3 regions of the Agrobacterium sp. 20P9.1.2 genome follow, and region 2 is predicted to be linked to each of the others. Evidence: riboswitches for the same ligand, from Rfam matches in the RefSeq annotation. Region 2 holds a riboswitch; each other region holds the start of a gene.

What was found. A riboswitch is a leader RNA that binds a small molecule or an ion and turns the genes downstream of it on or off. The one in region 2 is predicted to bind thiamine pyrophosphate.
Region 1: it holds a riboswitch for thiamine pyrophosphate, as region 2 does, so the genes downstream of both, thiC (phosphomethylpyrimidine synthase ThiC) here and AC27VJ_RS15935 (hydroxyethylthiazole kinase) in region 2, are expected to answer to the same signal.
Region 3: it holds a riboswitch for thiamine pyrophosphate, as region 2 does, so the genes downstream of both, thiB (thiamine ABC transporter substrate binding subunit) here and AC27VJ_RS15935 (hydroxyethylthiazole kinase) in region 2, are expected to answer to the same signal.

The regions. Positions count from the first base shown of each region.
Region 1 is NZ_JBYOKI010000006.1:17,145-27,665, reverse strand. Features, by position in the region: gene AC27VJ_RS16990 (glycoside hydrolase family 2 protein) at 1-519, opposite strand, end outside; gene AC27VJ_RS16985 (DUF1839 family protein) at 516-1,502, opposite strand; gene AC27VJ_RS16980 (amino acid--[acyl-carrier-protein] ligase) at 1,510-2,418, opposite strand; gene AC27VJ_RS16975 (acyl-CoA dehydrogenase family protein) at 2,442-3,623, opposite strand; gene AC27VJ_RS16970 (acyl carrier protein) at 3,623-3,874, opposite strand; TPP riboswitch at 4,044-4,155, shown strand; gene thiC (phosphomethylpyrimidine synthase ThiC) at 4,254-6,077, shown strand; gene thiO (glycine oxidase ThiO) at 6,079-7,074, shown strand; gene thiS (sulfur carrier protein ThiS) at 7,043-7,240, shown strand; gene AC27VJ_RS16950 (thiazole synthase) at 7,244-8,017, shown strand; gene AC27VJ_RS16945 (P1 family peptidase) at 8,058-9,080, shown strand; gene AC27VJ_RS16940 (winged helix-turn-helix domain-containing protein) at 9,077-9,445, shown strand; gene modC (molybdenum ABC transporter ATP-binding protein) at 9,439-10,515, opposite strand; gene modB (molybdate ABC transporter permease subunit) at 10,512-10,521, opposite strand, start outside.
Region 2 is NZ_JBYOKI010000005.1:223,254-233,774, forward strand. Features, by position in the region: gene AC27VJ_RS15900 (ABC transporter ATP-binding protein) at 1-952, opposite strand, end outside; gene AC27VJ_RS15905 (GntR family transcriptional regulator) at 1,214-1,924, shown strand; gene AC27VJ_RS15910 (D-amino acid dehydrogenase) at 1,964-3,220, opposite strand; gene alr (alanine racemase) at 3,228-4,394, opposite strand; gene AC27VJ_RS15920 (Lrp/AsnC family transcriptional regulator) at 4,521-4,982, shown strand; gene thiD (bifunctional hydroxymethylpyrimidine kinase/phosphomethylpyrimidine kinase) at 4,985-5,785, opposite strand; gene thiE (thiamine phosphate synthase) at 5,782-6,438, opposite strand; gene AC27VJ_RS15935 (hydroxyethylthiazole kinase) at 6,428-7,165, opposite strand; TPP riboswitch at 7,229-7,331, opposite strand; gene iolG (inositol 2-dehydrogenase) at 7,410-8,402, opposite strand; gene AC27VJ_RS15945 (LysR family transcriptional regulator) at 8,553-9,536, opposite strand; gene AC27VJ_RS15950 (FadR/GntR family transcriptional regulator) at 9,615-10,346, opposite strand; gene AC27VJ_RS15955 (four-carbon acid sugar kinase family protein) at 10,349-10,521, opposite strand, start outside.
Region 3 is NZ_JBYOKI010000006.1:125,255-135,775, forward strand. Features, by position in the region: gene AC27VJ_RS17430 (NAD-glutamate dehydrogenase) at 1-1,473, opposite strand, end outside; gene AC27VJ_RS17435 (CarD family transcriptional regulator) at 2,020-2,592, shown strand; gene AC27VJ_RS17440 (M48 family metalloprotease) at 2,686-4,209, opposite strand; gene AC27VJ_RS17445 (thiamine ABC transporter ATP-binding protein) at 4,483-5,199, opposite strand; gene thiP (thiamine/thiamine pyrophosphate ABC transporter permease ThiP) at 5,196-6,815, opposite strand; gene thiB (thiamine ABC transporter substrate binding subunit) at 6,834-7,847, opposite strand; TPP riboswitch at 7,890-7,999, opposite strand; gene AC27VJ_RS17460 (VOC family protein) at 8,057-8,449, opposite strand; gene AC27VJ_RS17465 (ABC-F family ATP-binding cassette domain-containing protein) at 8,545-10,371, opposite strand; gene AC27VJ_RS17470 (thiamine diphosphokinase) at 10,376-10,521, opposite strand, start outside.

The DNA of each region.
Region 1 (10,521 bases), on a different contig from region 2:
CCAGCCGGGCATGTGGCCAAGCGCTGTCGTCCTGACCAGCCGCAGGCCTTGCGAATTCATCATCTGCGGACGCCAGCGCGCCCGTGGGCCGGGTCGCTCCAGACGGGGCGCAAGGGCACGAAAACAGATGGCGAGTTCATCCGCGCCGGTCTGTTCGAAAGGGATATCAAGCGCTTCGAACATGCTGGTGGAATGGGCGAGAAGCTCTCCATTGAGGAAAATCTCCGCAATCGTCGCCAGTCCTTCGAAATGCAATCTGGCTGGACCGACCACATCAGACACCAGTGTCAGCCGGTACCATGCGTCCTGCGTATTCAATGGCTGTGGATTGAGTCGATCAAATTTTCCGAGCGTTTCCAGCGCCTGCGCAACTGTGCCGGGAACGGGTGCCGTCATCTCGTCGGCATCGATGGGAATATCGACCGGCGTCAGATAGGCATCGCGTTCCGTCAGCGTTAAGGTCCATCCCTCGCTGAGCGATTGGCCATTCGCAGCGTGGAAAACGGATGCTGCCGTCACGCCGCCTCGCTTGTGTTGCTGAGCCTGCTCTCCAGTTCCGCCATCATCTCGTCCCAGGCTGCGATGGCCGGGTCGAGCACGGTTGCGAGTGTTTCGAACTTGCGGCGGGCAATGGCGCGGGCAAGCTGGAATTGCACGGTTTTTGCCACTTCCGAAATGCGAAGCGCGTGGGCCGGTGCCTGGCCAAAGCGCTGTTCGCCACCCAGCCATTCCAGATGGCTGGCGGCGAGTTCGAAATTGGCACCGAGCTGGCGAAGCGTGTTAAAGGCATATTTATGGAAAAAGCCGAAGGGCCGGTCAGCCACGTTTTCCACCTGCTTTGGAAAGACTTGAGCGAAAGCCCTGATCGGATTGCTCTTCGGGCGTCTCTCGAAATGCTGAAGCAGAAGTCGGTCCGCCGCTCTTAGCCTTTCCTTGTCGCCAACAGGCTTTTCGGGAAATTTGGCGAATTCCGTATAGGGCAGAAAGGGAAGATCGTCCTCTGTCAGGTGGTGCTGGAAAATGCCGGAGAAATCATCGCCTTCCAGTGCAAAGTAACCGGCATTGTGGAAATATTCCAGCCTGCGGTTTTCCAGATCCATCCGGTTGATGGCGACGGTGGTCTTGCCATGCTCTTTGCGATAGGCGGTGCCGTGCGTATCCGGCATGTAGAAACTGTCCATCTCGATCAGGCAGATGCGCCCGCGCCGCAACTGCGTTTCGATATGGCTTTCGAGCCTGTCGAAGATCGCCAGTTCGGTGACACGGATGCCATAAAGCGCCTCAAGATCTTCCAGCGGTACCTTGAAGAAGGTGAACTGGTCGCCTTCGAAATCCTGGGTGAGCGTGAAGCCGAGCATGGCTTCCGGCGGCAGATTGCTCGCGGCCAGAAGCTCGATCCATAGATCGACATAGCAATTGGTTTCCGGCCACATGCGCTCCAATGAATGAAGCGAATGTTGAACATAGGTGTCAGCGCTCAAGGCCGGAAAAATACTCGTCATACCGTCCTCAGCCCCAAAGCGTGTCCCGCACAGACTGCGGCCATGCTTCCACATCCAGTCCGTGTTTTGCAAACAGCGCCAGTGCAATGCGCTCCAGCCCGAAGCCGACGCAGGCGGTGTGGGCAACAGCACCATCCGCAAGGTTGAGACCCCATTTGGCTCCGAATGCGTCCTGATGGTAGTTGAAGCTCATGCAAGCGGTCTGATTGGTCGTGGATGTAACCGGGATCAGCAGTTCGAATTTCAGGTTCTGGTCGCGCTGGTTGTTGGCCAGCATCTTACCCGCGCGCCCGAAGAACGGGTCGTTAGCGATATCGATCTTCACATCGAGACCGATCTTTTCCATCATCTCCACGCCGCGATCCATCCACAGCTGGCGGAATTCGGTGACGTCGCTTTCCGTGCCCATGCGCACATATTCGCGCATGCGGAACAGCTGCTGGCGTGCCGGGTCCTTGGATGGTTCATGGCGGAAGCAATAGGATTGGATGTCGTAGAGACCGCCATTGTCAGGCAGATTGCCGCGCTTTGCGATGGTCGGATAAAGCGGGTAGCAGGCCGCAGGCGTCAGCACGATATCGGTGATCTTCTGGTCTTTCGTCCAGTCGCTACCCTCATCCATGCTTTTCAGCAGGCTGACGTGGTCCAGCTCGCAGCCGCAGAAGGAATGGACTGTGCCAGCCAGCTGCGGGAAGCTTTTCATATAGCCGCTTTTTTCAAAGTAGGCGCGGTTGATGCCGGGCGGGAAACGGATGGCTTCCGCCTTGTCACCGCCGCCGACCTTGTCGATCAGGCGCTCGAAGGCGACAATCACGTCTTCAAACTGGCCGCTGCGGCCATAAAGGCCATCTACGCCGGTATCGATCAGCAGGCCCTTGTCGAACAGGCGATCCAAAAACGTAGTTTGCATGTCCATGGTTTTATCCTGAAAGGCCAGAGTTATATCGAAAGACTTGTGTCCTGCTTCTGCACGAGCAGGAGATTGGCGGAGTTGCTTAAAATTCTGTCGTTGGAAATCATCAGTTGCGCCGAGTGCGCATCGCGCAGATGTCGTCCGAGACTGTAGGGCGTACCGTTTTTGTAGCCCATGATGCCGCAGATCAGCATGGCGTGATTGATGATTTCCAGAATGGTTTCCGACGAACAGATCTTGACGTTGTTCATGGCAATGGCAAAGCCCATGGACATCAGCCTGTCCGGATCGGACTTGGTATCCTCATAGGCCTTCAGACCGGCAATGACGTTGGATTTGACGATCTGGAGCTTGTTGGACACTTCCGCCAGACGGATGGCGCCGGGAGGTGCCACGCCGGGGGATTTGCGGGCCGCTGCGCGCACGAAAGCCTGTGCCCGCAAAACGGCGTCGGCTGCAATGCCGTACCAGACGCCGCTCCACAAAAGATGTGAGGCTGCCAGCATGGATTGCGCCGCAATTTCCGCAAAAGGCTTGGGAAAGATTTGTTCAGACGGCGCTTTGCCCTTGAACAGGAAGCCATCGGAGCAGGTGCCCCGCATGCCCAGCGTGTTCCAGACATGGGTCTTTTCAAGACTGTACTGGTCTTTCAGAAACACCGTCATCACCTGATCGGCAGGCGCTGCATCGGCATGCGCCCGCGAGGTGATGAGGATGGCATCCGCTTCGCTGCCATAGGAAATGACGGTCGCGTCCTTTTCCAGCGTGCAGCTGTCGCCATCCACATGGATGGCGCAAATCGAGTTGCGCAGGTTTCCGCCAATGCCGCCTTCGGTCGTGGCCGAGCCGATCAGCAATTGGTCGGCGGCCAGACGCCGCATGAAACCCGTGTGCCACGCGCTTTCCTCGCCATGTTCCACAAGGCTTGAGGCCTTGATCTGGTGCATGGCAAAAATCATCGCGGTTGCGGAGCAGGACTGGCCGAGAATGCAGCAGATATCGGCGATCTGCCTGAGATCGGCGCTTTCGCCGCCCAGATGAACGGGAATCTGAATGCCGAGCAGGCGCTCGGCCCGAAGGGCGTCCACCGCCTCTTTCGGAAAACGTGCTGCGGCGTCCACATCGTCCGCATGCTGCGCGGCGATGGAGGCGACACGCGCTGCGCGTGCAGCCAGCGTTGAATCCGGTGGGGCAACGGACACGTTCATCATGCCGCCTCTTTGCCGTCGAGAATGGCTTTTACCGTGTCTTCGATGGCCTTGATGCTGGCGAAAGACTTGCGATTGAGCATGCTGTCGGGAAACTCGATATCGAAAGCATCTTCAATTCCCAGCATCAACTGTACTGATGCGAAAGAAGAAAGTCCGGCTGCATAAAGATCAGCTTCGTCTGCAATTGTATCGACAGGCACAGGGAGCTGGCCGAATTTCGACAGTATTTCACGAATTGTTGAATTCATTCTCAATAGTCTCCCTCAGATAGAGCGTCATCATAACGCATTCTTGGAGTTAATCGCGAAAAAATAACATTCCAATAAATGGCGAGGTTAATTTGTGGTGACTTCCCGCCCTTATGAAACATACCGCAGATGCCAACTTGACAAAACTCCATGTCAGGTTTTTGATTGAGGCATTCACCAGGGGGGTCCCGGCAAGGGGCTGAGATACTGCTAGAGCGCGCAGTGACCCGTTGAACCTGATCCAGTTCATACTGGCGTAGGGACGGTGCAAACGCGGGAACAGCAGTTCGGCCTTGCCGAATCCATCGCTATTCGTCCCGTGGTTTTTCGTCTTCAAGCTCGAACTGGGTCTCCACTGTTTTTGCTTTGGAGCCTCACGATGAACATTGCCGCTAAAAATCTCTCTCCTTTCGTTACAACAGGTCCGCTGCCTGCTTCGACCAAGGTCTACAAGCCGGGCATCATCCACCCTCACATCCGCGTTCCCATGCGCGAAATCGCCGTGCATCCCACGGCGGGCGAACCACCCGTTACGGTCTACGATTCCTCCGGTCCCTATACCGACCCGTCTCACGCTGTCAGTATCGAAGGCGGCCTGCCGCGCCTGCGCCATGACTGGGTTGTCGCAAGGGGGGATGTGGAGGCTTACGAGGGTCGCCACGTCAAACCGGAGGATAATGGTTTCGCGACGGGCGAACGCCTGACGCCTGAGTTTCCGCTACGCCACCAGCCGCTGAAAGCGAAGGATGGCAAGGCAGTAACGCAGCTTGCCTATGCCCGCGCCGGTATCATCACGCCGGAAATGGAGTTCATTGCCATCCGCGAAAACCTTGGCCGCGAAGCTGCCAAGGAAAAGCTGGTGCGGGATGGCGAAAGTTTTGGCGCGAATATCCCCGATTTCGTCACGGCGGAATTTGTGCGCCAGGAGGTTGCTGCGGGCAGGGCGATCATTCCCGCCAACATCAACCACCCCGAGGCAGAACCGATGATCATCGGTCGCAATTTCCTCGTCAAGATCAACGCCAATATCGGCAATTCGGCGGTCACCTCCTCCATGGCGGATGAGGTCGACAAGATGGTCTGGGCCATCCGCTGGGGTGGTGATACGGTCATGGACCTCTCCACCGGCCGCAACATTCATAATATCCGCGAATGGATCATTCGCAATTCGCCGGTGCCGATCGGAACCGTTCCGCTCTATCAGGCGCTGGAAAAGGTCAATGGCATTGCCGAAGACCTGACTTGGGAGGTGTTTCGCGATACGTTGATCGAGCAGGCCGAACAGGGGGTGGACTACTTTACCATCCATGCGGGGGTGCGGCTGCATTACATTCCGCTGACCGTCAATCGCGTTACCGGCATCGTTTCGCGTGGCGGCTCGATCATGGCCAAGTGGTGTCTGCATCACCACAGGGAGTCTTTCCTCTACGAGCATTTCGAAGAGATTTGCGACATCTGCCGCGCTTACGATGTGTCGTTTTCGCTTGGTGATGGTCTGCGCCCCGGCTCGATTGCCGATGCCAATGACGCCGCACAATTTGCCGAGTTGGAAACGCTGGGTGAGCTGACGCAGATCGCCTGGGCGAAAGATTGTCAGGTCATGATCGAAGGCCCCGGCCATGTGCCGATGCACAAGATCAAGGAAAACATGGACAAGCAGCTGAAGGTCTGCGGCGAAGCGCCTTTCTATACGCTTGGGCCGCTGACCACGGATATTGCGCCCGGCTACGACCACATCACGTCAGGCATCGGTGCGGCGATGATCGGCTGGTTCGGCACGGCCATGCTTTGCTACGTCACGCCGAAGGAGCATCTCGGCCTGCCGGATCGTAACGACGTGAAGGTCGGTGTCATCACCTACAAGATCGCCGCTCACGCTGCGGATCTCGCCAAGGGACATCCGGCAGCGCAAATCCGCGACAATGCGCTGTCGCGCGCCCGTTTCGAGTTCCGCTGGGAAGACCAGTTCAACCTGTCGCTCGACCCGGAAACGGCACGGTCCTTCCATGATGAGACCTTGCCGAAGGAGGCGCATAAGGTGGCGCATTTCTGCTCCATGTGCGGGCCGAAATTCTGCTCCATGCGCATTTCGCACGACATCCGCGCCGAGGCGCAAAAGGAAGGTCTGGAGGCCATGGCACAGAAATTCCAGCAGGGCGGTGATCTCTATATGCCGCTGGAAAAGCCGGTAGCAGGTGAGTGAGATGCGCATTCTCATAAAGGGAGCAGGTGTTGCCGGTATGACGGCTGCGCTGGAGCTTGCCCGACATGGAATGGAGGTCGCGGTTTGCGATCTTGCAAGCGAACCGGGGCGCGGTGCGTCCTGGTATGCGGGGGGCATGCTGGCACCCTGGTGTGAGCGGGAAAGCGCCGAGGAAGCCGTTGTCACACTCGGCCAATCGGCAATGGACTGGTGGGACGAGGCCACGCCGGGACTGGTCAAACGAAACGGCACACTGGTCGTCGCACCCGCACGGGACAAGTCAGAACTTTCGCGTTTCGCTTCTCGCACATCAGGCTATCGCTGGATGGATGAGAACGAGATTGCGGCGCTAGAGCCCGATCTCGCCAGTCGGTTTCGGACTGGACTGTTCTTCGAAGGCGAGGGGCATCTCGATCCGCGACTGGCTCTCTCGGCACTGTATGAGCGTCTTGTGTCGATGGGTGTCCGCTTTCACTTCGGCGGCGAGGCGATGGATGAAGGTGAATTTGATCACGTCATTGATTGCACCGGCGCGGCACAGACCGGCAAGCTTACCGGCCTTCGCGGCGTGCGTGGCGAGATGCTTTATCTCTCTACCGGTGAGGTGACGCTCTCCCGTCCCGTGCGGCTGCTTCACCCGCGCATTCCGCTCTACATCGTGCCGCGGGAAGCGGGGCGTTTCATGGTGGGCGCGACGATGATCGAAACGGATGAGGCGGGGCCGATCACCGCCCGTTCGATGATGGAGTTGCTGAATGCGGCTTACGCGCTGCACCCTGCCTTTGGTGAGGCGCAGATCATCGAAACGGGCACCGGCATCCGCCCCGCTTTTGCCGACAATCTTCCCGCTATCAAGGAAGAGGGCGGCACGCTGTTTATCAACGGTGCCCATCGGCACGGGTTTCTGCTGTCGCCAGCCATGGCGCGGCAGGCCGCCGATATTATGATGTCAAAGGAGGTTTCCCATGAAAATTCTCGTCAACGGGCAAGAGCATGATCTTGCTACCGACAGGCTTTCGCAACTGCTGACCGTGCTTGACTACGAAGGCGACTGGCTGGCAACAGCGGTCAATGGCGATCTCGTCCATGCGCAGGACCGCGATGATTTTCGGCTGAAGGAATTCGACAGGATCGAAGTTCTTTCACCCATGCAGGGAGGATAGGCGATGTTGAAACTCTATGGACGCGAGGTCGGATCACGGCTGCTGCTCGGCACTGCTCGTTACCCTTCGCCCGCCGTGCTTGCGGATGCGGTGCGCGCCAGCAAGACCGATATTCTGACGATCTCTCTCCGACGCGAAACGGCGGGTGGCAAGCAGGGTGGGCAGTTTTTCGAGCTCATCCGCGAGCTGGACCGCAACATTCTGCCCAATACGGCGGGTTGCCACACCGCCAAGGAAGCGGTGCTGACGGCCAAGATGGCGCGGGAGGTGTTCAAGACCAACTGGATCAAGCTGGAGGTGATCGGCAATCACGATACGCTTCAGCCGGATGTTTTTGCACTGGTGGAAGCGGCCCTCATTCTAAGTGATGATGGTTTCGAGGTCTTTCCCTATACAACCGATGATCTGGTGGTGGCGGAAAAGCTTGTGGATGCGGGTTGCAAGGTGCTTATGCCCTGGTGCGCACCCATCGGCAGCGCCATGGGGCCGCTGAACATCACCGCCTTGCGCTCCATGCGCGCCCATTTCCCGGATGTGTCGATGATTGTCGATGCGGGTCTTGGACGGCCATCCCATGCCACGACCGTCATGGAACTGGGTTACGATGCCGTGCTGCTCAATACGGCGGTGGCGGGTGCGGGCAATCCGGTCATCATGGCTGGCGCCTTTGCAAAAGCGGTGACGGCTGGGCGCGAGGCCTATCTCTCAGGCATGCTGGAGCCGCGCGACATGGCGGTGCCATCCACGCCTGTGATTGGCAAGGCGGTGTTTTCCTGAGCCGTTGACAAGATGAGGTGAGGGCGGGATACCGGCAGGCATGAGCCTCAAGAGGTACCCAGACATGCACAATCTGCTGACCGATATCGATGGTGTGGCTGTCGGTCATGCCACCGATCTCCAACTCGGATCGGGTGTTACCGCCATCGTCTTTGACCAACCGGCCATCGCCTCCGGCTCCGTTCTCGGTGGTGCACCGGGCGGGCGGGATACGGCGCTACTCGACCCATCCATGACGGTAGAGGTGGTCGATGCCTTCGTGCTCTCAGGCGGTTCGGCCTTCGGCCTGGATGCTGCAGGCGGTGTGCAATCGGGCCTTCGCGAGATCGGGCGTGGCTTTGCGGTCGGATCGACCCGCATTCCCATCGTGCCGCAGGCGATCCTGATGGATTTGCTGAATGGCGGAAACAAGGATTGGGGCCTGCATTCGCCCTATCGCGATATGGGTTATGATGCTTTCAAGGCCGCAACTCGCCAGCCCTTTGCGCTTGGCAGTGTCGGGGCTGGGACGGGCGCGACCACGGCGACCTTCAAGGGTGGGCTGGGTTCTGCCAGCGCCGTTACGTCGGGCGGCCATAAGGTTGCGGCCATAGTTGCCGTTAATGCTATGGGCTCCGCGACTGTGGGAACAAGCCAGCATTTCTGGGCTGCCCCCTTCGAGCGTGACGATGAATTCGGCGGGCTTGGCTTACCGCCCCAGTTTTCAACTGCCGACACGGCCATGCGCATCAAAGGCGTAACGCTAACGGCAACGACGATTGGTGCAGTGGTGACCAATGCCGTGCTGACGAAAGCGCAGGCGCACCGGCTTTCGATCATGGCGCATGGCGGGCTCGCCCGCGCCATTCTGCCGTCACATCTTGCCAGCGATGGCGACACCATGTTTGCCGCTGCGACCTGTCAGAAACCCATGAATGCCGCGAGTGACTTTGCCGAGCTTTGCCATCTTGCGGGCATGGTCGTTAGCCGTGCCATTGCCCGTGGCGTTTATGAGGCCACGGCCTTGACGCATGAGGGCGCGCAAAAATCCTGGCGGGATCATTTCGGAGCAGGTGCCGAATGAGCGATCAAACCGAGAAAATGCCGCTAAAAACGGTTTTGCGGATCGATTTTCCGCCAAATGATAGACTCGGACGGGGCAAAATCCAGTTGATGGAATTGATTGCCTCTACCGGCTCCATTTCCGCTGCCGGGCGGGCCATGGATATGTCCTATCGCCGCGCATGGCTGCTGGTAGATGCGCTAAACCACATGTTCAAGGAACCGGTGATCGAATCCCAGCGCGGTGGCAGCCAAGGTGGCGGGGCAAGCTTGACGGCCTTTGGGCAGGAACTGCTTGAACGCTATCGTGGCATGCAGCAGCGCTTGAACGATACACTGAAAGCCGATCTCGACTGGCTCGAGGCGAACCGGCAGTCCGATCAGTAAGGATCGAGCGCAGCCGATTTGATGATGGCAAAGATCGGCTTTCCCGGTTCCAGCGCCAGGCGTTCGACCGACAGCTTGGTGATGCGCGACGCGATGATATCGCCACCGCAATCCACCTGCACCATCGCCATCCCATCCTCTGAAAGCGCAATCTCTGCAATTCGGCCTTCCAGAATGTTGAGCGCGCTCAGACCCTCGGGTTTCACTGTCGCCAGCATCACGTCACGGGCCGGAATGTGAACGCGAACGCGGTGCCCGACCTCTGCCGATGGTGTTGGAACCTGCAATACCACCTTGCCTAGCCTGATCTTGGCGAGGCCGTGCGCAGAATCGAAACCTTCCACGTTACCAGATAGAATGCTGCCGATCTCCCGGCGTTCTAGCTGGGCGGTGAAAGCGGGGCGCGAGAGGATTTCGGCTGCCGGGCCTGAGACCTCGACCCTGCCATCCTTCATGACCACGATCTGGTCTGCAAGGCGCGACACCTCGCTGACGGAATGGCTGACATAGATGATCGGAATTTTTGTCTCGTCGCGTAGCCGTTCGAGATACGGAATGATCTCAGTTTTCCGCGCCTCATCGAGCGCGGCCAGCGGCTCATCCATCAACAGCAGGCGCGGCGATGACAGAAGCGCGCGGCCAATCGCCACGCGTTGCTTTTCGCCCCCGGACAGTTTTTCCGGGCGGCGCTTCAGCAGGTCTCCGATGCCGAGCATCTCGATGATTTTTGTGCTTTCCGTCTGTGCGCCCGTTTTGCCAGAGAACCAGCGACCATAATGCAGGTTCTGCTCGACGGTGAGATGCGGAAACAGGCGCGCTTCCTGAAACACGGTGCCGAAGCGGCGTTTGTGGCAGGGGGTGAAGAGGCGTTTGTTGCTGTCGGCCAGCGCCGATCCATCAAGCGTCAAAGTCCCATGATCGGGCCTCGTCAATCCGGCGATGATGCGGATGACGGAGGTTTTGCCGGAGCCGGAACGTCCGAAGAGCGCGGTCACGCCTTTACCAGCGGTAAGATCGGCGTCCAGCGTGAAGGCACCCAGCCTGTGTTTGACAGTGAGCGTCAGCGTCATTCCGCA
Region 2 (10,521 bases):
CGGCCACGACGATCTTCACGCTGGCGCCGTGATATTCGACATTGGAAACGATGCCGGTAAAGCCGTGCCCCTGCAGTTCCGCCTCGGCCACGCGAACGCGGTCCGTTCTGACCGCGATATCCACCGGCCCATCCTGCCGCGCATCGCCTGCCGCAATGAAGGAGCCACCGCCGGGCACATCGAGCGTCACCAGCTCACCGTATTTTTCTCTCATTCGGCCAGAAATGACGTTGTGATTGCCCATGAAGCGGGCAACGAAGCCCGTTGCTGGGCGCTCAAACACCTCACGCGGCGTGGCCGCCTGTTCGATACGCCCGTCATTCATGATGACGATGATATCGGCCAGCGCCATCGCCTCTTCCTGACTGTGCGTCACATGGACGAAGGTGATGCCGAGTGAGGTTTGGAGTTTCTTTAGCTCCGCACGCATCCGGATTTTGAGGAAGGGGTCGAGCGCCGAAAGCGGCTCGTCCAGCAGCAACGCTTCCGGATCGGTAATCAGCGCACGGGCCAGCGCGACGCGCTGTTGCTGCCCGCCGGAAAGCTGAGCCGGGCGACGGTTGGCATAGGGCTCGAGCTGCATCAGTTGCAGCATCTCCATCGCCTTTGCGCGCCGTGTTTCCTTGTCTACGCCCTTCATTTTCAGGCTGAAGGCAACATTGTCGACAAGGTCCAGATGGGGGAACAGCGCGTAGGACTGGAACATCATCGCCGTGCCACGCTGCGCTGGCGGAAAATCTGTTACGACAACATTGCCCAGCCGCACATCTCCGCTTGAAATCGTCTCGTGACCTGCAATCATGCGCAATGTCGAGGTCTTGCCGCAGCCGGAAGGCCCCAGCAGGCAGCAATAGCTGCCCGCCGGGATTTTAAGGCTAATGGCATGGACGGCGGTTGTGGTGCCGTAGACTTTCGAAACGGAAGCAATATCGATTTCGGCGGCTTTGCTCATGCATGTTCCCCTGCTGTCGCCGAGTACTTTGCATAAGTCGTGCCAGTTTCGATGCGCCTGCGTTAAGTCCATGAGGCGAAATGATTTTTTGTTTTGTTTGTGGAGGTGGCAGCAGCGAACCATCTCGTAGTGATTAAAAAAGAAGCGATTGTCTGCGATAATGCATAAGGATTGTATTCAATATTTTAGGCGAATGAGGACGTTTTCTGGTTTCCCGAATTGCCGCTTCAGGGTAGAAGAAAACGGACAACGGATGACACCATGACCATTGCCGATATCAATCCAGACACAGACGTTACGCAGGAAGATCGCGCACAAGCCATCCGCGATACGCTGCGCGATGCAATCGTGGACAGGCGTCTCGCGCCCGGTACGAAATTGTCAGAGGCCGAGGTCGGCACCTTGTTCGATGTCAGCCGCACGGTCGTGCGTGCGGCCCTTCAGATGCTGGCCTTCGAAGGGCTGGTGAAAACAGAGCGCAATCGCGGTGCCTTCGTCTCCAACCCGACACCGGACGAGGCGCGTCAGGTCTTCTCATCCCGCAGGCTGATCGAACCCGGCATCATCCATGCCGCAATCGAGCAGCTGACGCCCTCTGCCATCGCCGACATGCGTGCGCATCTGACGGAAGAGACCCGCCACCAGCATGAGCGCGGGCCAAGCGCCCGCCGCGCCGAGATCAAGGCATCGGGCGATTTTCATCTGATGCTGGCCTCGGTCGCCGGAAACGCGATCCTCGAAAAATTCATGGCCGAACTGGTCGCCCGCTCATCTCTGGTGATTGCTCTTTACGGGCGCTCAGGTATTTCCAGCTGTGGCCATGGTGATCACGCATCGATTCTGGATGCGTTAGAGCAAGGTGATGCTGAAAAAGCCAAAAGCCTGATGTTGCATCACATCGACCACATCGAAGCCGACCTTGATCTGCGGAACAAGGAGGGACTGGCTTTGAAGGATGCTTTGTCTCTGTAGGTATCAGCCGCATTGCACGGCTGATACTGATAGGTGAGCCTAGGCGGCGTAGCGGCTGATCGCCAGATCCGCAGTCTCGATTTCGGGCGTGTTGCCGCTGACGAGATCGGAGAGAACCCGCGCCGAACCGCATGCCATCGTCCAGCCCAGCGTGCCGTGACCGGTGTTGAGGTAGAGGTTGCTGTAGCGGGTTGCGCCGATGACAGGGGTGCCATCGGGCGTCATCGGGCGCAGGCCGCACCAGAATTTCGCCTGAGACTGATCGCCAGCGCCGCCGAACAAATCCTCGATCGAATGCGTCAGGGTGGCCTGGCGCTTTGCGGGCAAATCCTTGTTGAAACCTGCAATCTCGGCCATGCCGCCCACACGGATGCGATCGCCCAGACGGGTCATAGCGATCTTGTGCGCCTCGTCCATGACTGTCGAAACCGGAGCCCGCGCCGCATTGATGACCGGGACCGTGATCGAGTATCCCTTGACCGGGTACACTGGCAGATCGATACCCAGACGCTTGAGGAATTGAGGCGTATAGCTGCCCAAGGCACCGACGAAAATATCGGCCTCTATTGTGCCCTTCGTCGTTTCGATGGCCTTGACGCGGTTGCCTTCCGTAATCGGGCGCATGATGCCCGTGTCATACATGAATTTGACGCCAGCCTGCTCGGCCAGTTTCGCCAGTTCTGTGGTGAACATGAAGCAATCACCGGTCTCATCGCCGGGCAGACGCAGACCGCCAACGATCTTGTCCTTCGAGGCCGCAAGGCCCGGCTCCACCGCCGCGCAACCGTCTCGGTCCAGAATTTCATAAGCCACGCCGCCAGCCTTCAGCACCGCGACATCCTTGCCGATGCCATCAAACTGTTTTTGCGTGCGGAAAACTTCCAGCGTGCCCTGGGTACGCTGGTCGTATTGAATGCCGGTCTCTTCCCGCAGCGCCATCAGGCAATCGCGGCTGTATTCGGCAACTCGCACCATGCGGCTTTTGTTGATGGAATAACGGGCAGACGTGCAGTTGCGCAGCATCTGCGATATCCAGCGCCATGCGGCAGGATCGACGGTGGGGCGGATGATCAGCGGCGCATGTTCCATGAACAGCCATTTCATGGCCTTCATTGGAATGCCGGGCGCGGCCCAGGGTGAGGAGTAGCCCGGTGAAACTTCGCCTGCATTGGCAAAGCTGGTTTCCAAGGCCGCCGCAGGCTGGCGGTCAATCACGGTCACCGAATGACCGGCCTTTGCCAGATACCAGGCGGATGTAACGCCGACGACACCGGCTCCAAGAATGACGATATTCATATTGCTCTCACTCGTCTGCATTCGTTGCATCGCCCGTGGCGACAGGTATGTCTGGCTGAATATAGGTACGGCGATAACGATGGCCGAGACCGGTCAGAATTTCATAGGCAATGGTACCGGCATCCTCGCCAATGTCTTCCAGCGATTGATCTGGCCCTATCAATTGAACGAGACTGCCATGGGTCAAGGTTCCCTCCGGCAGCGCGGAAATATCGAGGCTAATACTGTCCATCGATACGCGCCCGGCAATCGGCAGGCGCACGCCTTTGAAATAGGCCGCTCCCCTGCTGCTCAAAGAACGAGGAAGGCCGTCCGCATAACCGGCGGCAATGGTCGCCAATCTCGTTTCACCCGTGGTGCGCAGCGTGCCGCCATAACCAATCAGCGTGTCAGCGGGAACCGTCCGCGTCTGCACAACGGCCACATCCAGCCGCACTACCGGCTTCATCGGGTTCGGCCGGACGGTGGAAGGTGCGCCGCCGTAGAGCGCGATACCCGGGCGCATCACGGCATTGTGGTAGTCTGCACCCAGAAAGATACCGCCGGAATTGGCAAAACACACCGGCACATCTGGAAACATCGCAGCCGCTTCGCGCATCACATCAAGCTGCGATCCATTGGCCGCATGCTCGGGCTCCTCCGCGCAGGCCAAATGGCTCATGATGAAGGTGATCGAGATGTCGTTCAGAAGGCTCGCAGAGGTTTTCAGCGTTGCGACTTCTGAAGGCGCCATGCCGAGCCGCGACATGCCGGTGTCGATCTGGATTGCTGCTGGCAGTGTCTTGCCAAGTATTGCGGCATGCGCCGACCATTGCGCCAGTTGCTCCAGAGAGTTGATGACGGGCGTAATGTTCATCGCCGCGCAGGATGTCTCGTTGCCGGGTTGAAGGCCGTTCAGCACTAAGATGTCCGCATCACCGGCAATGCGAAGACGCAGCGCGATGGCCTCATCGATATGGGCGACGAAGAAGTAACGGCAACCAGCATTGTAGAGAACAGGCGCGACCATATCCGCACCAAGACCATAGGCATTGGCCTTGACGACAGCGCTGGTCACGGAATTCGGGGCCATGGCCCGCAGCATGAGGTAATTGTCGCGAAGCGCGCCGAGGTCTATGGTCAGATAACCGCTGGCACCACCGCTCGCCTTCTGGCGATTGATCGTCATGTCCATCGTCGTTCCCTTGTTATTTTCCAACAAGACTATTGCAACGATCATCGAATTTTCGCAGTTTGATGCGTGGATCATTCGAAGATTGACGCTCAGGCGCAATTTTCGACGGCTAAATGGAATGATTTTATGTCGGCTTTGGACGCTACCGATCGTCACATCATCCGCGTGCTTCGGCTCAACGCCCGTATCAGCAATGCGAAGCTGGCCGCAGAAGTGGGCCTGTCACCATCCGCCTGTCTGCGGAGGGTGGATATTCTGGAGCGGGAAGGTGTCATTCGCGGCTACACGGCGTTGACGGGCAGTGCCGCAGGCGGCGAGGTTATTTCGGTCATCGTGCAGATCACGCTCGACCGGCAGACGGAGGATTTTCTCAATCGCTTCGAGCATGCGGTGAGAAGATACCCCGAAATTCGCGAGTGCTACCTGATGACCGGTGGGTCCGACTATTTCCTGCGAGTGGAGGTGGAAAGCGCGGGCGATTTCGAGCGGGTTCACAAGGAAATACTCTCGAAACTGCCCGGCGTCTCCCGCATTCACTCCAGCTTCGCCATTCGCAATGCGCTGGCAAGCCCGAAGCCGAGGGCCTGATGTCAGGCGCTCCACCAGCGATAAAAATGGTGCACAGGCCCATGACCTTGGCCGACATGCAGGTCTCTGCCCGCCGCCAGCGCCCCTTGTAGATATTCCTTCGCCAAACCAATCGCGTCCGCCAGGGGAAAGCCCAGCGCCAGATTTGCGGTAATGGCCGATGCCAGCGTGCAGCCTGTGCCATGGTCATTTCGGGTATCGATGCGCGGCATGGAAAATTCCTGCATGCCATCGCCATCCAGCAGCAGATCGACACTCTCAGCGCCGCCGCCATGCCCGCCTTTGATCAGAACGGCGCGAACACCGGTGCTCAATATTGCTTCGGCTTGACGGATCACCTCCTGCCTGTTCGTCGCAACCGGCTGGCCGCTTAAAAGTGCGGCTTCCGGCAGGTTTGGGGTGGCGAGTAGTGCCAGAGGCAGTAAGGTGCTGCGAAGGCTTTCAATGGCATCTTCCTGCAGCAGACGGTCGCCTGATGTCGCCACCATCACCGGGTCCATGACGACAGGACGCCCCACATCGCGCAGCTTTGCAGCAATCGTTTCGATGGTCTTACTGCGCGAAACCATGCCGATCTTGACTGCACCGATATCAAGATCCGAGAAAACCGCGTCCATCTGAGCTGCGATCATGCTGGGCGAAACATCTTCGACAGCAGTCACACCCTTGGTATTCTGGGCGGTGATGGCGGTGATGACGCTGGCACCATAGACGCCGAGCGCGGAAAAGGTCTTCAAATCGGCCTGTATGCCCGCGCCGCCACCGCTGTCAGACCCGGCAATCGTCAAGGCTATAGCTGTCATCGGCGTGCCTCCAGCGCAAGGTCCACCTGACGGCGGAAATCAGCCGTTGCCGCTGCAATATCGACGGCGCGGAACAAAGCGGTGATCAAGGCGACGCCGTCAGCACCCGCGTCGATTACGGGGCCGACCTTCTCCAGCGTAATACCAGCGATAGCGCCGACGGGCATCTCCGGGCAAGCATTGCGAAGATAGGCGCGCAGGTCGCGAAGCCCCTCCAATCCTACCGGCGCGTCCGGATTCACCTTTGAAACGGTCTCGAACACACCGCCGATGCAGGCGTAGTCCGCAGGGGCTTTGACAGCACGCTCGGCATCGCCCATGTTCTTCACGGTCAGGCCGATAATGGCATCCGGCCCCAGCAGTCGTCTTGCTGTTTCCACGTCCATATCGTCGGCACCCAGATGCACACCATCTGCGCCGGACGCCAGCGCCGCATCGACACGGTCGTTGATGACGAGAGGAACGCCGGTTGCCTTCAGCGCATCCACCATCAGGCGTGCTTGCTCGATCATGTGTCGGGTCGAGGCGTGCTTGTCGCGATACTGGATGATCGTCGCACCGTGCCGTGCCGCAACGGCAGCCAGTTCCGGCAAGGGTGCGATATCTGCAAGCGAGGCATCCACTAAAGCGTTTAGTCGGTAATCAATTTTCATCGTGTTCGATCCTCGCAAGGGAAAGAATGTCGTTGGCGTTGATAGAGTCCAGCGCATCTAGAAAGGCCGCTTCGAAAGTGCCGGGGCCGCGGGCGTGTTTTGCTGCAAGTTCTGCCGATACACCCGTCACCGTCAGCGCTGCCGTTGCCGACAGCAGTGGGTCCGGTTCTACCGCCATGAAAGCGGCGATCACTCCGCCGGAAAGGCAGCCGGTGCCGGTAACTTTCGCCATCCATGGATGGCCGTTGAGAATCTTTGCGTTTCTGGTCCCATCGCGAAAGACATCCTGTGGGCCGGTCTGGATGCGCAATGCTTTGCCGACATCGCCAATAACAGCCATCTCCGCCGCATTGCCGCGCACGATGGTCGGCTTGAGGGTGATGAGTTCATGGGCGAAATCCAGCCGCGAGGGTGAGTAATCGCAATGCACGGGATCAATGATCCAGGGTTTGCCCCCGGCATTCGCCACCTCCACTGCCATGCGAATGACCTTGCGCCGCGCGGCATCCAGGGTGCCGAGATTGATGGTGAGAGCATCGATCTTGGAAATGAAGCTCTCGATTTCCTCTTCGGACGACGTCATTGAGGGGATGCCGCCCACGGCGGTTATGCCATCGGCGGTGAACTTTTGAACGACGGTGTTCATCAGGCAATGCACCCGGGGCCGTCGTTGCCGCACCCGCGCCAGCAGCTCTGCCGCACTCTGTGCCGTTGGAAAACTCGCCATAGGTCTCTGCACTCCAGATATGATCACGGAGACCCGAGTCGAGCGGAGAAGAGAAAAGCTGGCCAATGGCGACTGTTCCGTTCCTACGCCGGCATGACCCGGATCAGGTTCAAGGGTCCGGCTCAGCGCCATCTCAGCATCGTCAGATGCTCCCCTCGGAATGTCTGGAAATTGTCGTCTTTTGTGCCTGCTGTCAATGGCAGGTAAAGGCGGAGCTGCACGGCCCCGCCTTTGTGTCGAGTGATCAGGCGATCTGGACGACCACTTTTTCACGCGCGGATTTCAGTGCTGCATCGGCCAGTTTCAACGCGATCAGGCCGTCCTGTGCGGAAGGCGAGGGTGCGGCGTTGTTTTCGATGGAATCGATGAAGGCTGCGATTTCTGCGGCATAGGCGGCGGTGTAACGCGTCATGAAGAAATCATGCAGCGGCGGGCGGGTGTAGCCATCCTTTGTGGCCACCTCAATGGAGACCGGGCGCTGATTTTCGGCAGCAACCGAGCCCAGCGAGCCGTGCACTTCAATGCGCTGATCGTAGCCGTAGGTGGCGCGGCGCGAATTGGAAATGATCGCCTGGCGACCGCTGGCGGTGGTCAGAATGATGCTGGCGCTGTCATAGTCGCCCAGTTCGCCGATCTTCGGATCGACCAGAACGGAGCCGGTGGCGAAAACGCTGACGATCTCTTCGCCCAGCAGAAAACGGGCGATGTCGAAATCATGGATGGTCATGTCGCGGAAGATACCGCCGGAGACCTTGATATATTCCGGAGGCGGCGCGCCGGGATCACGGCTGGTGATGGTCACCATCTCGACCTTGCCGATTTGGCCGTCATCAATGGCCTTGCGAACGGCGCGGAAATGCGGGTCGAAACGGCGGTTGAAGCCGAGCATGATTTTGGCGCCGGTTTCCTTGACCACATCGATGCAGGCCTGTGCGCGGGCAACATCGAGATCAATCGGCTTTTCGCAGAAAATCGCCTTGCCGGCGCGGGCAAATTGCTCGATCAGATCGGCATGCGTATTGGTCGGAGTGCAGATGATGACCGCGTCGATATCGGGGTTGGCCAGAACCGCGTCGATAGTGCTGATTTCGCAGCCGGTCTCATCCGCGATGGCCTGTGCTGCCTCCTGAAAGGCATCGACCACGGCCACCAGTTTCGCGCGCTTGTCGGAAGCAATCGCTTTTGCGTGCACTTTTCCGATGCGACCCGCACCCAGCAAAGCCAATCTCGTAACCATCGTTTCCTCCCGATCTGGTTAACTGGAGCTGTCTGTCGTTATGGCTTCGTTTGGAACGCCAATGCGAACAATCAGCCCATTTGGAATATATGTTCCATCTTGCTAGAGCGCCGTTTCATGCATGTCAAGCGGCGAGCAGTGCGTCCAATCTCAGATTATGCTGGCCAGATTATTGTGCTTGCGAAAGCCGGGAAGGGTCTGCGCGCGCTCTTCCAGCGAATGAATAAAGTTCTGGATTGTTGCGGGCAATGGTTGTCCCGTCGCGGTGACGACACCCCAGTAGAAGGGAATGTGGAACGCTAGAGGCACAACAGCGACACCGTCTATCGGCAGGCCGCTGATCGTCACCGATTCTACAATGGCGACACCCAGCCCCGCCCTTGCCAGAGACAGCGAAACATAGGTCGCATTGCTATCGACCACATCTTTCAAGGCGATATTCTGCTTCTGGAATGCCTGTTCTATTCGCATTCTAAGCCGGTATGGATTGGCCGAAGCGATGATGCGGCGTTCTGCAAGATCCTGCGCGGAAACGATGGTTTTCTGGGCCAGTTCATCACTGGAAGCGACGATAGCTACACAGGGGACTTCACCGATCCAGTGAACGTCCAGACCGGGATTATCCAGCGGCAGGCTGGCTATGCCAATGTCGGCGGTGCGCGCAACAACGGCCTGCACGACGTTTTCAGATGCCGTGCTTTGCAGATGCACATGTTTTGGAAAATGCTCTTCGGGAATATCTTTGAGAGCCAGCGGCACGAGACTCGCGGCAAGGGCCGGAATGGACGCGATCTCGATTGGTCGGGCCTCATCGCTTTCAATGTGGCGCGCCCGTTCACTGATGGTGCGAAGCCCGCCGAGAAACAGTTCTGCCTGGGCAAAAAACGCCACGCCCTGTTCCGTAGGTGCGATGCGCGGACCGTTGCGGTGAAGCAGAACGAAGCCGATTTCCTGTTCCAAATCCTGAATAAGGCGGCTGATGACGGGTTGGGATTTTCCGAGCGCTTTGGCAGCGCCTGTCATGCTGCCGATGGACACCACCGCGACGAAGGCTTCGAGTTGTCGCGTGTCGAGATACTGCTCTATCATTTCGCCACCTTCGATGGTCTGGTCGCGATTTTTCGCGTCTGACATGCTTTATGACAGGTGTCGTGATTTCTGACCATCCGCCTGTGCGTGTGGGCGAGGTGCGTGCTTGTGGATAAGCGGAGCTTACTCGTTTTCCTGCGAGGCGAGTTCCGGCTTGCGGCCTTCGAACAGACGCGAGCGGGAGCCATGCAGGTGCTGGCGCATCAGGCGACGTGCCAGATCGGAATCGCGGTTTCGGATGGCCTCGAAGATCGCGGCGTGTTCGTCATAGACATGCTGGAGACCAAGAATGGAATTTTTGAGCGAAAGGCCGTGGAACTGCATTCCAACGGCAATATGGTCCTTCAGCGCTTCCATCGCGGTTGAAAAATAGGTGTTGCCGGAAGCCTTGGCGATGGAGAGGTGGAATTGGAAGTCGGCATCTTCACGGTGCCGCTGCCGGTTTGTCGCTTCTTTCAGGGAAGCCAGTGCACGGCTGATATGGGCAAGTTCCGATTCGCCATAGCGCTCTGCGGCACAGGCCGCAGCCTCGGGCTCCACCGTCATGCGGAATTCGTAGCAGTTTTGGAGATCAGCGATATTTTCGAGGGGGCTGAAACCGAGTGCCTGTTTGACGCCGATACTGCGCACGAAGCTGCCAGCGCCCTGACGAGAGTAGACAAGACCTTTGTCGCGCAGCTTTTTCAGCGCATCGCGCACGATGGGGCGTGATACCTCGAACTCGGCGGCAAGATCATGCTCGGTCGGCAGACGCTCGTCATTCTTGTAGGCACCGGATTTGATGGCATGCTGAAGCCGCTCGTAAACGACGTCGCTCAAACTCTTGCGATGAGAAACCTGTTCTATCGCCCCCATATTTACGCTTCCCCTCCTGTTATGGTCTCAGCCAGTCGGAGAAGTGTGTCTTCCGATCCAAAGCCGCCTGATTTGGTAATGTAGAAGGTGCCATTAAATTCGGCAACGGGTAGGCCCGGCAAAGCCTCGCCTGCAAAGCCAAGCACATGAAGTCTCTGATCATCGAAATAGGCTT
Region 3 (10,521 bases), on a different contig from region 2:
ATGGTCGATCCAGCGCGCCGCGATATCGCCGACGGCATCTTCCAGCCTGTCCTGCGCCACACGCGGTGTCTTGTCATTGGTACGACCGACGATGAAGTGCACGCGGGCCACTGCGCCCTCCGGGAAGGCCGGGTAATAGGCGGAGATATGGCCGTCATAGACCTGGGCGAGATACTCGCCGATCTTCTCACGCACATAGGAATTATATTCCTCGCGCGGCACGAAAATAATGACGGACACGAAGCGGTCGAAACGGTCGATACGCGGCAGCACGCGCACGCGCGGGCGGTCGCTCAGTTCCATGATCTGCTCGATGAAGCGGATCAGAAGATCGGTATCGATCTGGAAAAGATCGTCACGCGGATAGGCTTCCAGCGTGTTGTGCAGAATGCGGCCCGAATGGCTGTTGGGGTCGAAACCGAAATGATGCTCGACCTCGGCGACCTTGGCACGCAGAAGCGGGATTTGCTTGACTGAATGCGTATAGGCCGTGGCCGTAAACAGACCGACGATGCGCAATTCACCAATGACGTTACCATCCGCGTCGAAACGCTTGATGCCGATATAATCCATATAGGCCCGGCGGTGGACGATGGACTTCACATTGGCCTTGGTGACGATCAGGAAATCCGGGCCATCCAGAAAGGCCAGAATTTCCGGCGTCGTCGTCACCGCATCCTTGCCGAGACGCAGCACGCGCACATTCGGGTCGGTCAGCGTGCCGAGCCCGCTGCCTTCGCCGCGCTCCACCTTGGCATTCTTGCCCTGGCCGGAATAGCTATAGTCACGCATGCCGAGGAAGGTGAAATTGTCGTTGCGCAGCCACTCCAGAAAGGCCACCGCCTCCTTGCGTTCGGACTTGCGACGGCTGGAGCCGCGTTCCTTCAACTCGTCCAAAGCCTCGTCGAGCTTGGCCAGCATGGGCTTCCAGTCACTATAGGCAGACTGTACCTGCGACAAAACGAAGCGGATTTTTTCCTCAAGCGTCTCAGCCGCCTGCGCCGCCACCGGCGCAATGTGAAGCTGGATCAGGCTGACATTGTCCTCCGGCGCATCCTTCTCGGGGTCGGCCAGCCGATATCCCCCCGCCACGCTGGCATCGATCACCATGATCGGGTGCACGGCGAGATAGAGGCTGCGGTAGCTGCTGGTCACCTCACCCATGACGGAATCGTACAGGAAGGGCATGTTCCGACCGATAACCGTCAGAACAGTGACCGGAACATCACGCGGCGCAACACCCTCTACTTGGGAAATACCAATATAGGGCTTATCCTTTTTCCAACGCGAAAGTTCTTCCGCCGTATGGCGGGCAGCAAATGCCAGCATTTCGGGCGAATAATACTGAATATCGTCGGTGCTGGCACGTCCGAAGACGGTTGCCGGGTCTATGAACGGCGCGCCGGATGCTTCCGCCAGTTTTTTGGATTTTTCGAGTTGTTTGTCGCGTTTTGGATTGTTCCGGTAGCCCATTTTGTCTTTTTTCCTCCCGAAGGATGAGGGTTTGTGAAGAAAATCGAAAAATATCGTCGTCTTCGTCAAAATCGAATCGGATATTGGCGCGGAATTATGAATAGTTTAAGTGGGCATCAATGCTTTAAACGAGGTAGGCAAAATTTATTCGATTGAAATTGCAACTTCCTGCCGCGCAGACCATTTTAGAAAGTATCAATTGCCTCGTTTCTGTTAACGACCGGGCGACCCTATTGTGACGCCATAGTCACGGTAGAAGCAAATTATTGATTTCCACGTATTTTTGTGGTAGACCAGAAAAACTGATCCACAGCGTGGCATTTGCGTGCCCAAAAACACCACGAAAGCAACTCATCACTTGCACGCGGTTTCCGTGACATATCGATTGTTTGTGTTGTCGACCTGCGGGTTGCGAGATGAATTATTTTTGAGCGCACGTCTGTACCAGTACGAAGTCACCTGACGGTTTCCCCCGTCTCATCCGGGCCTGACCGACCCGACCCCCGGAAACCCCCGGGTGTATGTAACAGGGAGTTTTTAGAACGAATGACGACCCAGCAGAAAAAATCTCCAGCGCGTCACGGTTTCAAGACCGGCGAAGCGATCGTTTATCCCGCTCACGGTGTCGGTACCATTTCGACAATCGAAGAACAGGAAGTTGCGGGCATGAAGCTCGAACTCTTCGTCATTGATTTCGAAAAAGACAAGATGCGCCTGAAAGTTCCGGTAGCAAAGGCTGTCAGCATTGGCATGCGCAAGCTTTCCGAAGGGGATTTCGTTGAGCGCGCACTGAAGGTTGTTCAGGGCAAGGCTCGTGTGAAGCGCACCATGTGGTCGCGTCGCGCGCAGGAATATGATGCAAAGATCAATTCCGGCGACCTGATCGCAATCGCTGAAGTGGTTCGCGATCTCTACCGCGCCGAAAACCAGCCGGAACAGTCTTATTCCGAGCGTCAGCTTTACGAAGCTGCTCTCGACCGCATGGCGCGCGAAATCGCCGCCGTCAACAAAATGTCCGAAACGGAAGCCGTTCGTCTGGTTGAGGTGAACCTCAACAAGGGACCGAAGCGCGGCAAGGCCGTTGAAGAAGAAGATGCACAGGAAGACGAAGCCGCATAAGCATAAGCGTCTTCCATTTCAGTCTTAGAGGACCCGGCCTTTGAATTGGTTTCCCGCATAGTCCAGCGGATGCCAATTCAAAGGCCGGGTTTTTTATTCGGCTATGATCTTCACGCGCTCGCCCGGCTGAATGACCGATGTCGCGCTCATGGCGTTCAACACCCGGAAGAGCTCGATCTTGCGGTCAGTGCCCATCATGCGCGCTGCCAGTGAGGCAACCGTATCACCCGGCTTGGTGATGACGACGCGCACGCGCAGCGGCTTCAAAGCAGCAATTTCACTCGGCGTCATCTTGCGGAAACTGGTGCGCAGCACATTGGCGACGCTATCCAGCTGCGCACTGCCCTTCGGCACCGCCGTCAGGAAGCGGAAAATCTGCTGGCCCACGCGGATAACGGTGACATCGAAATCCCATTTATCGGCTGTCGCGCGCGCTGTCGCTGCAGGCAGCCCGTTGATTTCCGTCTCCCGCACCGTTTCCGGCACCAGACCAGCAACCCAGCCGCTGGTCAGATAATTGGCAAGGCTTGTCTGCTTGGGATCGGCAACACCATCGAAACGGATCGCCATTTCGCCGGGGCCCGTCGCCAGAACCGCCTCAACCTTATTGTCGATCTGGAACCCATCAGGCACATCAAAACGAATGCCGAGCGTTCCATGCAGGAACGTATTGCCGCGCACATAGCCTTCCTGCGGGCTGTCGCCATACAGCAGGCCATCAATACCGTTGAGGAACCAGTCACGACCCTTGTCGCCAACCTGTCCCTCCTGACCGAAGGCACGGGCATGCCGCTTGGCAAGCTCGATACGCTGCGGCGTATTGGGGTGGCTGGACAGGAAGTCGAGGCTCTGGTCGCTATCAGGGTCTGCGGAGGTGAAGCGTGCATAGGCCGCCATGGAATCCAGGAAGCGCGGCGAGGCATAGGGGTCGTAACCCGCCTCACCCAGCATCCGCACGCCGATGACATCCGCCTGCAATTCCTGCTGACGCGAGAAGGCAGCGAGGCGCAGCTTGCCGCGTGCAAGCGCCTGCTTGCCGGCCAGATCGCTGGAAAGCACTTCCGCAACCACACGGCTGGCGATGACTTCCGCTTCTTCGCGGCGCTGGCGCTCGATGCCGTGATTGGCGGTAACGTGACCCATTTCATGTGACAGGACCGCAGCCACTTCCGAGGCATCATTGGCAAGCGCCAGAAGTCCGCGCGTCACATAGAGATATCCGCCCGGTAGCGCAAAGGCGTTGATGGCAGGGGAGTTGAGAATGGTGATGCGGTATGATTGCTGCGGATTTTCCGAGACCGCCGTCAGCGCACCGGCAATGCGCGCGACCAGACGTTCGGTCTTGTCGTCGTGATATTCGCCGCCATAGCTCGCCACGATGCGAGGATGCTCGCGGGCACCCATCTGCGCGCGCGGATCGTTCTTCTGCACCTGCTCCACGGTCTGCGGATTGTCAGACGGCTTGAGCGTCGACTGATAGGAGGGGCTGAACAGAGACTGGCAAGAGGACAAGACAAAGCCAGCGGTCGCCAATGCCACCGCGCGCCTTACCAACTTGCCCCTGCGCCATACATTCTGACCGGAGGTGTGGCCCTGCGGGGCCTTCACACACGTCATCATCCTGCTCGTCTGCTCCTAACGTTCCTGATCATCCGTTAATTGCAGACCAGAATACCATATTACCCCTAGGGGCAGTTGAATGCGCGAACAAAGAAAACGATCCATCATGTGAAAATATTTCAAAAGGAACAATTGTTCGCATAGTTTTCAAGCAGTTGTTTAAAATGCGCAAGTGCAAAAATAACGCATCGACGTTGTGATTTCGCATGACTTGCCAGCGACCCGCGTCGAAATTGTGACGCAACCACGCCGACTGTTAGGCAGAGCAGCCTACACAGTCAGAAAGGCTCTGATCTCATTCACGTGTGTCGCCGCAAAGAAGTCTTCCGTGCGACCCTGATAGAGAACTTGCCCGTTGGACAGAAAGACCACCTTATCTGCCAGACGGCGAATATCGTCCGGATGATGGGTGACGAGAAGAATGGTGTTCTTCATCTCTTCATGCAGATCTTTCAAAAGAACCGCCATGCCGGAGCGCAGACCGGGATCGAGCGCAGCAAAGGGCTCGTCCAGCAACATGACCGCCCGTTGGCGCACCAGGGCTCTGGCAAGCGCTGCCCTTTGTCTTTCCCCGCCGGACATTGTGGAAGGCAGGCGTTTTTCAAAACCGCCAAGCCCCACCCGCTCCAGCGCGCCTTTGATGGCGGCCTTATCTTCACTGGAAAGTCTAAGAGACGGGCTGACGCCAAACCCGACATTGGTGAAGATATCCAGATGGGCAAAAAGATTATTGTCCTGAAAGATCAGCGACACTGGCCGCTCTGAAGGGTCGAGGCCGACCATATCACGGCCATCGATCAAAACCCGGCCTGCATCCGGCGCTTCAAACCCGGCGATGAGATTGAGAAGCGTGGATTTTCCCGATCCCGATGGCCCGACCACCGCCGTCACCTTGCCGCGCTCAAAGCCGCAATCCAGCGCAAAATCCTGATGGCCGAGTTTCAGACTGACCCTATCGAGGCGTGCGCCCCACTCCTGCGCATTCATGCAACCGCTTTCGATGACTGACGGGACACGCCACCTGCTGCAAGAACAAGGCAGATGACCCCGAGGATGAAGGCGTAACCCGCCGCGTCATTGGTTCTGTAACTGCCCATATTGCTATAGACGAGCCAGGGCAAAGTCACGAAGCTTTCCGATCCGAACAGCGCGACCGCACCGAGATCGCCGAGCGAAAGCGCCATGGCAAAGGAAAACGCCATCGCCGCCGGTCGCCACAAGACCGGCCAGTCAATAAGACGAAACCGTGAGAAACCGGCAAGGCCGAGACTGGCGGACAGGCGCCCGCTGCGGGCCTGGTGGGTGATAAAGTCAGGTTCGAGAACGCGCATGACGAAAGGTAATGCCATCAGCATATTGATGGCGGCAACCAGCGCCGGCGCAAAGAACGCCACGTCACCAAATGATCGCAGCAGCAGAAACCAGCCGCTTCCCAGCACCACCGGCGGCACCAGCAGCACCAGAGATGACCCCGTGCCCATCGCCGTGAAGAATGTTCTCAGCACAAAGCCAGCCTGTCTGCGCATTCTGATCGCCTGCCGGGCGCGAATGAGTGCGACGGAGACGGCAAGCGCAAGCGATGCCGAGATAAGCGCAATCAAAAGACTGGTAAAGGCCGCCTGCCGGAAGCTGGGGGCAGACAACAGCCGTGAGAGATCAGCAGAAATACCCGATACAGCAACAGCAGCCAGCGGCAAGCCGACCAGGATCAGCGCCAGCAGAATGATCCCGCCATCCCAAAGGCGCGACCCGAGCGCTTCGCCATCCAGACGTTTCACGGCCCGACCCTGCGTCTGCGCCTCCGCATCCGCCGATGGCAGAAGCGCCAGCAAGGCCAGAAGAATCCCCGTCACGACGATCTGCATCAGTGCCAGCGCAATCGCCCGCGCGGGATCGAAATCGAAGCGTAGCGCCTGATAGATCGCGACCTCGATCGTGGTGGCAGCAGGCCCGCCACCCAGCAGCAGAACAAGGGTAAAACTGGTGGCGCAGAGCATGAAGATCAGCCCCGCCACACCCGGCAGCAACCTTGCCACGGCTGGCCATTCAACAAAGCGGAAGGTGGAAACGGGGCCCAGACCAAGGCTTGCTCCCATACGCCAATATTCCCCCGGCACCCGCTCCAGCCCGGCCAGAAAAAACCGCACGGCCAGCGGCAGATTGAAGAAGACATGCGCAATGAGAATGCCAGACAGCCCGTAGATGCTGAAAGGCTGCTCTGCCCCTGCCGATAAAAGAAGCGTATTGAAAATGCCCTGCCTGCCCCAGATCGCAATCAGCCCCAGCGCACCGACAATGACAGGCAACCCCATCGGCACCGCCATCAGGCGGATGATCCAGATGCGGCCCGGAAAATCTCTCTGCCGGGCAAGTGCAAGCGCCACCGGCAATCCGAGCACAATGGAAAAGACCGTGGAGAGCGTCGCCTGCCACAGGGTAAAGCGCAGAATTCCCAACGTATAGGCATCCAACAGGCCTGCAGAAGCGGCACCCGTATCGAAAGACAGCAGCGCCGCGACAGCAAGGCCCATGAACAGAAGAACAGCGGCAAAGGCCACCGCTCCGCTGTAGATAAACCTGCGACTATCGCGACGCTCGATCATGATCGTTGGCGACCGGGCTTATTTCACGCTCATGGCGGCAAGCCATTCATCGATCCAGGCTTTGCGATTCTTCGCCACCTCTTCGGGCGACATCAGATACGTCTTGGTGGGCTGTACCAGCTTGGAAAACGCATCCGGCAAAGGTGCGGACGTTGCGGCAACCGGCATCATCCAGTTGTTCTCAGGGATGGCATCCTGAAAACCGGATGTGAGAACGAAGGCGAGAAACTGTTTCGCCAGCGCCTGTTCCGGCGCATTCTTCAAGATGCCCGCTACTTCGATCTGGATATAATGCCCCTCTTCGAAGGCGGCTGCCTGATAGCGCTCGCTGTGTTCCGCAACCATGTGATAGGCAGGCGAAGTCGTATAGGACAGAACCATCGGCACCTCACCCTTGGTGAAGAGACCATAGGATTCCGACCAGCCGGGGGTGACGGTCAGAACACGGTTCTTAAGCTTCGCCCAGGCTTCCGGTGCCTTGTCGCCATAGACGGATTTGACCCAAAGCAGCAGGCCGAGACCCGGCGTCGAGGTGCGCGGATCCTGAATGGCGATTTTCTGCGCGGGATCGCCCTCCACCAGTTCTTTCATGCTATTCGGCGGGTTTTTCATCGTCTGCGTGTCGTAAACCACGGCGAAGTGGCCGTAATCATAGGGGACGAACACATCGTCCTGAAAGCCGCCCGGCACCTTTGCCGCAGATGCATCGACGCCCGAAGCCTCGAACAGTCCGGTCTGCTTGGCTTCGGCAATCAGGTTGGTGTCGAGACCGACGACGACATCGGCCTTGGAGCCGGGGCGTTCCAGTTTCAGCCTGTTCAGCAGCGCCACACCATCGGCCACGCCGACGAAATTGACCGTGCAGTTGCAGGTCTCTTCAAAAGCGGCCTTGACCTTCGGGCCCGGTCCCCATTCGGAAACGAAGCTCTCATAGGTGTAGACGGTGAGCGTCTTCTTCTCCTGCGCCACGGCAAGGCCAGGCAGCAACAGGGAAGTAGCCAACAGCGAATGAAGGAAAATACGACGATACATCAACAGCACCTCCTCGAAATGACAACGGGAATAGGGCGCCATGGATGGAAGCCGTCTAATCCCTCCGCCGGTGTTAACCGGATCAGGTTCTTCGGGTTGGCAGAGCCTCTCAGCCTTGTCCCGCAAAGGACAAAGCACCCCGTTAGATCAAGGCAAGATGTAATCGCAGCGCTAACGCTTTGCAAGCCGGCTTTCTATCAGGCCCAGCGTCAGCTCTGGCCGCTCATATGCACCAGCTCCCAGACATGGCCATCCGGGTCCTGAAAGCTGCCTGCATACATGAAGCCATGGTCCTGCACCGGCTTCCACTCTGCCCCGCCGGATGACAATGCGGTGGCAATCATCTGGTCGATCTCCTCACGGCTTTCCGCAGACAGGCAGGTCAGTACTTCCTTGGTGCGGCTGGCATCGGCAATCTCGCCATTGATGAAATCGCGGAAGCGCTCTTCCTGAAGCAGCATGACGAAAATATTCTTCTCGACGATCATGCACAGCGTGCGTTCGTCCGAATATTCCGGATTGAAGCTGAAACCCAGCGCGGTGAAAAAGGCCTTCGAGGTCTCGATATCCTTGACCGGCAGGTTGACGAAAATCATACGCATGTCTGGCTCCTCCATAAGACAATAGGAAAGCCCAAATAGGCTTTCCTGTCAAAGACGGATGACACGCACAAAATCCGACACGTCGAATTGCTTTTTTAGCTCTCCAGCTCTTCGCGCAGCATTTCCAGCTCCAGCCACTCTTCTTCCATGGTCTCGAGCTTCTGCCGCAGCTTCGACATTTCTTCAGCGAGCTTGTTGAAGGCCGTCGGGTCTTTGGCGAAGAGATTGGGATCGGCCATGCTCTCTTCGCGCTTGGCGATCTCTTCCTGCGCCTTTTCCATTTCCTTGGGCAGATTCTCCAGCGCAAATTTCTGCTTGAAGGAGAGTTTGCCCTTCGCCTTCGAAGGCTCGGCAGCGGAACCGGACGAGGCGGAAGCCTTGGCCTTTTCCTGCTTTTCGGCCTTTCGCTTCTCGTCCGAGGCTCCCTTGCGCTGCGCCATCATGTCCGAATAGCCGCCCGCATATTCGATCCAGCGTCCGTCAGGCGCGTCCGGGTTGGCGGGCGCAATGGTCGAGGTCACGGTACGGTCGAGGAAGTCACGGTCATGGCTGACGAGGATGACGGTGCCGGAAAAACCGGCGACGATTTCCTGCAACAGATCCAGCGTCTCGATATCGAGATCGTTGGTCGGTTCGTCAAGGATCAGAAGATTGGTCGGCCGCGCCAGAATGCGCGCCAGCATCAGACGCGCGCGCTCACCGCCCGAGAGATTGCGAATGGGCGTGCGCGCCTGCTCGGGCTGAAACAGGAAATCCTTCATATAGCCGGTGACGTGTTTCAGCTCGCCATTGACCAACAGGTTTTCGCCGCGACCATCGGTCAGATAATGCGCCAGCGTATCGTTGGGGTTCAAATCCTCACGCTTCTGGTCGAGTGTCGCAATTTCCAGATTGGTGCCGAGCTTGACCCAGCCGCTATCCGGCTCCAGCTGACCCGTCAGCATCTTCAAAAGCGTCGTCTTGCCGGCACCGTTGGGGCCAACGAAGCCGATGCAATCGCCGCGATGCACGCGAAGCGAAAACGGCGCGACGATCGTGCGCTCACCGTAGGACTTGGTTATCGTATCGGCCTCGATCACCAGCTTGCCGGATTCGCGGCCTTCCGCAGCCGTCGCCTGCACGGAACCCGTTGGCCCCTTGTGCCCACGATATTCGGCGCGCATGGCCTGAAGCTCTCCCACACGGCGCATATTGCGCTTGCGGCGGGCGGTGACACCATAGCGCATCCAGTGTTCTTCGCGCTCGATGGCCTTGCCCAGCTTATGCTGCTCCAGCTCTTCCTCTTCCAGCACCTTGTCGCGCCATTCCTCGAAATGGCCAAAGCCGCGGCTGAGGCGACGCGACGTACCGCGATCCAACCAGACGGTGGCGGTGGAGACTTTTTCAAGGAAACGACGGTCATGCGAAATCAGAACCAGCGCGCTGCGCGTCTGCTGCAATTCACTTTCCAGCCATTCGATGGTCGGCAGATCCAGATGGTTGGTTGGCTCGTCCAGCATCAGAATGTCAGGTTCCGGGGCCATGACGCGCACGAGCGCGGCACGACGCGCCTCACCACCCGAAAGGCTGGACGGATGTTCCTGGCCCGTCAGTCCCAGATGCTCCAGCAGATAGGTGACGCGATAGGCATCGTCCCCCGGCCCGAGACCCGCTTCCGCATAGGCCTGCACCGTCTCGAAACCGGCAAAATCCGGCGCCTGTTCCAGATACCGGATCGTCGCGGAAGGGTGCCGGAAGATTTCGCCCGACTGCGCTTCGACCAGACCGGCGGCAATTTTCATCAGCGTCGATTTGCCCGAACCGTTGCGGCCAACGAGGCAGATACGATCTCCCGGCTCCACTTGCAGATTGGCACCATTGAGCAGCGGGGTAACGCCGAAGGTCAGCTTGATATCGTCGAGTTTCAGAATGGGGGGTGCCAAGGGTTCAGGCTCCGGTCAAATCGTAAGGACGGGCAAGCACGATGGCTTTGCCGCTTTTGAGGCGAAGGCGCAAAGGCCCTTCCGCCACGTTGGAAATAGTGCGCGACGAGCCGAAAGCAAGCGCGAAATCGGTCAGAGGATAACGGGCAT